One region of the Peribacillus sp. TE19612 genome, then DNA from elsewhere that is predicted to be linked to it. Evidence: riboswitches for the same ligand, from Rfam matches in the RefSeq annotation. Region 1 holds a riboswitch; the other holds the start of a gene.
What was found. A riboswitch is a leader RNA that binds a small molecule or an ion and turns the genes downstream of it on or off. The one in region 1 is predicted to bind thiamine pyrophosphate.
Positions count from the first base shown of each region.

Region 2: it holds a riboswitch for thiamine pyrophosphate, as region 1 does, so the genes downstream of both, tenA (thiaminase II) here and thiC (phosphomethylpyrimidine synthase ThiC) in region 1, are expected to answer to the same signal.

Region 1 covers NZ_JBWCCL010000003.1:33,706-36,829, reverse strand. The annotation lists gene thiC (phosphomethylpyrimidine synthase ThiC) at 1-1,326, opposite strand, end outside; TPP riboswitch at 1,462-1,576, opposite strand; gene ACZ9AO_RS06090 (HAD family hydrolase) at 1,692-2,480, opposite strand; gene ACZ9AO_RS06085 (histidine phosphatase family protein) at 2,632-3,124, opposite strand, start outside.
Region 2 covers NZ_JBWCCL010000011.1:69,934-73,057, forward strand. The annotation lists gene ACZ9AO_RS19120 (N-acetyltransferase family protein) at 1-407, shown strand, start outside; gene ACZ9AO_RS19125 (aspartyl-phosphate phosphatase Spo0E family protein) at 477-671, opposite strand; gene ACZ9AO_RS19130 (Fur-regulated basic protein FbpA) at 924-1,112, opposite strand; SAM riboswitch class I at 1,288-1,392, opposite strand; TPP riboswitch at 1,550-1,654, shown strand; gene tenA (thiaminase II) at 1,746-2,435, shown strand; gene thiW (energy coupling factor transporter S component ThiW) at 2,451-2,972, shown strand; gene thiD (bifunctional hydroxymethylpyrimidine kinase/phosphomethylpyrimidine kinase) at 2,941-3,124, shown strand, end outside.

The sequences.
Region 1 (3,124 bases):
ACCAATCGCAGAAGTGATATGGTCGTATCCAGGAGCTATATCCGTCGTCAATGGTCCCAGGGTATAGAATGGTGCTTCTTGACAGACTTCCAGCTGCTTATCCATATTTTCTTTAATCAAATGCATCGGTACGTGACCGGGTCCCTCCACCATGACTTGAACGTCGTGCTTCCAAGCAATCTTCGTCAATTCCCCAAGTGTTTCCAATTCCGCAAATTGTGCCTCATCGTTTGCATCTGCAATGGATCCCGGACGGAGACCGTCACCTAATGAGAAAGAAACATCATACGTCTTCATGATTTCACAAATCTCTTCAAAGTGTGTATAGAGAAAACTTTCTTGGTGGTGGGCCAAGCACCATTGTGCCATGATGGAGCCTCCCCGGGAAACAATACCCGTAACTCGCTTTGCTGTCATGGGGATGTATCGCAAAAGTACACCAGCGTGTATGGTGAAGTAATCGACACCTTGCTCAGCCTGCTCGATTAATGTATCCCGGAAAACTTCCCAATTTAAATCTTCCGCGACCCCATTCACTTTTTCCAATGCTTGATATATCGGAACCGTCCCAACCGGCACAGGTGAATTCCTGATAATCCATTCCCGCGTCGTGTGAATATTCTTTCCTGTGGAAAGATCCATTATGTTGTCTGCACCCCATCGTGTGGCCCAAGTCATTTTCTCCACTTCAGCTTCGATCGATGAACTGACAGCTGAATTTCCTATATTCGCATTTATCTTCACGTGAAAATTACGTCCGATGATCATGGGCTCACTTTCAGGATGGTTAATATTTGCCGGAATGATTGCCCGCCCGCTAGCTACCTCTTCCCTTACAAACTCAGGGGCTACATTTTCCCTGATCGAAATGAACTCCATTTCTGGAGTAATGATCCCTTTGCGGGCATAATGGAGCTGGGTTACGTTTTTTCCTTTCACCGCACGCAATGGTTTTCTTTTCAATCCCGGAAAAACTTCGGCATTGGATTGTGACTCCACTTTTCTATATCCGTTATCTTCGGGCTTTATTTCACGCCCTTCATACTCTTCAACATCTTCCCGTTCCAGAACCCAGCTGCGTCTAATCGGGGCAAGGCCTTTATGAATATCAATCGGATATTCTGAATCCGTATAGAAGCCGCTTGTATCATATACACGTAAAGGCGGATTCTCCTCTTCACCGAATGCCCCTGTCGTCGGACTTAGCTCAATTTCACGCATAGGTACTTTAATATCGGGTCTAGATCCCTCAACATACACTTTTTTACTCCCGGCAAAACTGGACATAATTGAAACGTTCATGTCATTTACTGAATTACTCTTCATGATTTCATTTCTCCTTTTTAAGTTCATTTAAAAAGGACAAAATCCAATCCATTTCGCACGAAAAAGCCAGGTCTCATATTTAAGACCCGGCTAACGTTAGTATGACTACAGAAATGACCAATTGAAATGTCATCGTTTAGTAGATTCTAACTTCCCCACGCTGGTATGAACCAGATCAGGTCCTGAGGGTTAAGAAGCTTAAGCGCTTCTCTCTCAGCCCAACTTTTATTGGACACCCCTAGTCTGAATAATTTAATTGATTACAGGGTAACTATATCTCACCCTTTTCATTCTGTAAATAATTTGAAAGACCTAATATTTTATTGCAACTCTCCAAAATTTGTTATTTGGAGGAGGACCGCCAATTAATTCCCCAGGCTCTCAAGGATAGGGAAAAGCTCCTCTAAATGCGTGATTTCATAGGTTGGAAGCACTTCATTCCGTTTCTTATCATGGCGATTTATCCAAACCGACTTTATACCTACCCGTGATGCTCCAAGGATATCGGTCATTAAATTATCGCCGACCATCAATACTTCATCCTTATCAAGCTCCATGATTTGCAAAGCATGCTCAAAAATGGAGGCATCCGGTTTACCTCGACCAAATGCACCTGAAATCACGATTTGGTCGAAATAAGGAACCAGTTCAGGCGTTATTTCAAGTTTGGTATTTTGCAGTTCAGGAGATCCGTTCGTTAGCAATAGCAATTTGTACTTCCCTTTTAATTCATCCAGAACACGGAATGTTTCTTCATAGATAAATGGCTTTTTGCGTCTTTCGGCCGGGAAACGTTCTGCCAGTTCAAGCCCAAATTCCGGGTCATCGATCCCTAATGCCTTCAAGCCCCTCGTCCACGCTTCTTTCCGATAAGCCGGTACAATCCCGGCCATCTTCCGGAATTCATCATGATCATCCTGAAAATTCCCCCATAGTCCCTCAAATGGATTGATTCCGATCATTTGAGTGAATGCATATGTATCGTAAGAAGAATAAAGATCACGCGCTTCCTTCCGCACCGCTTCTTCAAACTCGTCGACATTCAGACCATATTTCTCCTTGGCAACTTCACATGTGGCCACAAAAGCCTCTTTTACACTTTTCTGATCCCATAGTAATGTATCATCTAAATCAAAAAAAACTGCCTTCAGCAAAATGTCCACCCCTCTTTCCCAATATTGAATTCGTAAAAATTACACTATTACAATAATAAACCACAACCAATAAAAAAAGAATAACTATTCGGAAAATGCATGCCTCTTTCTTCGCAAAATGGCTTACCTTTTCCGGTGGGGAACCATATATTCATTTCCCTTTTCCGCTTTCAAATACATACAATTTTCCATTACTGGCAATCTTGAACTTTGGACCGGTGAACCCCCGTCGGATCAGCTCTTTCCTCATATATACCATGAGGGCGGCATGACTCACGATCAGAACATTCCTTTCCCCCTTTGCAAAGACTTCATCCAATACATTATTGATCCTTTGCTCTGCAATCTTAATTTCCGCCCTTGTCTGCTTGTTGATCACCGAGCAGCAGCGAATCCAGATGGCCCAAAGGATGAACGGCAGCTTAATCCTTCCTCTCAGAGGGGGAGAAGGTATTTCCCGCAGCTCCTCCATCCGGTGAACTGTGCCTGGAAAGATGTGTTCCGCTGTCTTGACGGCTCTCGACATATCACTGCAATAACATTCCTGCCATTCCTCCACGCCAAATAAAGTCGTTCCATAAATAATATCCGCTGCATCATAGTCCACAAACCATTGCTTCATATCATCCGCCGTCACAGATTTC
Region 2 (3,124 bases), on a different contig from region 1:
ATACGGAACCTGTATCCGTCCAATCGAGGGTTAAATGGTTTGAGGAACATCATTCAGAAAGTAGACCGCTATATATCATTACTATAGAAGGGAAAACCGCTGGATGGATGAGCTTTCAATCCTTTTATGGCCGACCGGCATATAATTCCACTGCCGAAATCAGTATTTACATTGATGATTATTTCCGGGGAAAAGGAATTGGACAAATTTCGATTCGAAAGGCAATTGAATTGAGTCCAAAATTAGGTGTTAAGACTTTATTGGGTTTCATTTTTGCCCATAATACACCAAGCCTTAAGCTTTTTTCCAAATTCGGGTTTGAAGAATGGGCACATTTACCTCAAGTTGCCGAGATGGATGGCATTGAGCGGGATTTGATCATTCTAGGTAAACGTGTCGATATTTAATATATAATTCTTTAGAGCTATTGCCTTGAGCAGTAGCTTTTTCAGATTAATACAGGTCGAATTGCTAATTTAAAAATACCTATATGCTTCTTGAAGGGAAAAATATTCAGAATCTCTTTTACTTGCTAAGGCATTCAATAGCGTATCCAATTCTTGACTGGCTTGTACAGTCAGCAGATTTGTTAAGCCGTATATCGCTCCCAACTTTATCATTTCCTGTCTCTTCTCTTCTACTTTTTCTATAGTTACCTTACGGCAAGGCATCATAGTCACCTCCCATTTATTCAATATTTTTACACTTTCATCATAATGAAACCACTAGTTAAAATCAACTATTTTTCAGAAATTAAATGTGTTATTTTATAGGTAAAATGTGACAAAACACCTATTTTGTTATTTAATTATGTATAATTTGTGTCGTTTTCTAATAAACGCAAAAAAAGCATCCACTAGTGTAGACTGCGAATGCTTACATCATATCCCTTATCCAAAAATCCAAATATTGTATTCCGTTTACTATGTCATCCATTCAGAAGGTGACTCGTTATTAGGTCTATTTATAACAATCTTATATTCATCTTCAAGTACTTTTAATGGGGCATCATAAAGGTGCCTTTCATCAGAGGTTTTGTATACTCCATTGGCCAATAGCTCTTCAATGAGTTTTGCCTTCCTCTGTTCAATCCTCTTAAATAATTCTGCCATGTAAATGGCTCCTTTCCCAGTCGTCCTAGTGCCTGCTTCTAGTTAGCTAAACTTTATCAACTTGTTTGATTTCACCAAATTATATATACCTTTTCTAGTATGTCACTAAACGTTATTTCCCAAAAATAAAAGCCCCTTCTAATTTAAGAAGAGGCTGACAGTGTCCGTACGGCTCTTCTTATCTTCCAAGCATATGCTTGTTGGATTTAGCACAGTTCCCTAAACGGGTCCGCTGCCGAGGTTTCTTAGGGCCAAGTCCCTCCACCTCTCTGGATAAGAATTCGATATATAATGATGTAGAAATGATTCTATCCTAATAATCTTCAAAAGTCAATTACCTGGTTCTCCCTTTTTTCCTGGACATAAAGTGATACCTCTTTCAAATACGGGTTGCATTTTCTTGTCTTTCTGATATGATGTCAGTAATTACATACAATTCACACCACTAGGGGAGTCTTTTTTAAGACTGAGATGGAATTAGTTCCGGACCCTTTGAACCTGAACCGGCTCATACCGGCGGAGGGAAGTGGATGATATCGTCCATTTTACAGACTATATCCATCTACCCCGTTCCGTATTCAGGAACGGGGTTTTTTATTCAACAAAGGGAGCCATTCTATAGGAGGATGAACAATGGAGAATACAAAATTAGAAACATTCAGTGATAGACTGCACGCACGGGCAAAAGAGATTTGGAAAAGGAACCATTCACATCCCTTTGTCCAGGCAATTGGAAACGGTACACTTCCTGAAAAGAAATTTGCCTATTACCTGAAGCAGGACTATGTCTATCTCATGGATTATTCCAAGCTCTTTGCTTTAGGTGTCATCAAAGCCCATAACATCGAAACCATGGCAAAATTTGCGAGCATTTTAAATGAAACCCTTCAAGTGGAAATGGATATTCATCGGCATTATGCTTCCGAATTCGGGATCAGCTCCAAGGAATTGGAAAATACAGAACCTACTCCAACCACTCTAGCCTATACAGGTTACATGCTAAATGCAGCTCAGCATGGGACTTTGGCAGACTTGATCGCCTGTCTCCTGCCCTGCGCTTGGGATTATTATGAAATCGGTTTGCTATTAAAAGAACAAAATGGAGCAGCACTGGAAAACAATCGCTACGCAGATTGGATAAGGTCCTATTCATCTCCTGAATTCGGGGAAGCACACAAGTGGCTGATCACTTTGTTGGAAGAATTGACGGAAGGCATGCCTGAAAAGGAACTTCTTAGATTAGAAAAGCACTTTTTGGTTACTTCCCGATATGAATATTTATTCTGGGACATGGTTCAAAATGAGCAGGATTGGCCTCTGTAGGTGGTTGACATGAGGATGAATCCTATCAAGAAACTGACATTGACTGCCATGATCACGGCTTTAACGACGCTGACCAGTTCATTTATTTTCATCCCTGCAGGATTTGCAAAAATCTTTCCTATTCAACATCTGGCAAATGTCCTGACGGCGGTTCTATTGGGGCCTGCATATGCTGTGACACAAGCTTTTTTAGTTTCCATCATTAGAAACATGTCTGGTACCGGTTCAATTTTCGCCTTTCCCGGCAGCATGATTGGTGCACTTTTGGCCGCCATCCTTTATCGAAAAACACAAAGCTTAAAATTCGCCTGTTTAGGGGAAGTGATCGGGACCGGCATTCTCGGTTCCCTGGCCTGTTATCCGCTTGCAACCCTCCTATTGGGAGAAAAAGCTGCTCTTTTTGGTTTTTTACCGGCTTTTATGTTCAGTTCATTCGCAGGGGCGATTTTAGCTTTCATATTACTTAAAATACTGCTAAAAAATAATTATATGAAGGGGTTTTTTTATGAAAACAGCATTAACGATCGCAGGCTCTGATTCAGGGGGCGGTGCTGGAATACAAGCGGATTTAAAAACATTTTCTGCACATGGTGTATTTGGAATGTCTGCCATCACAGCCGTAACCGCCCAAAACACAATGGAAGTCCGTTCTGTACAGCCCATTGAAACAGCTATCATATCGGATCAAA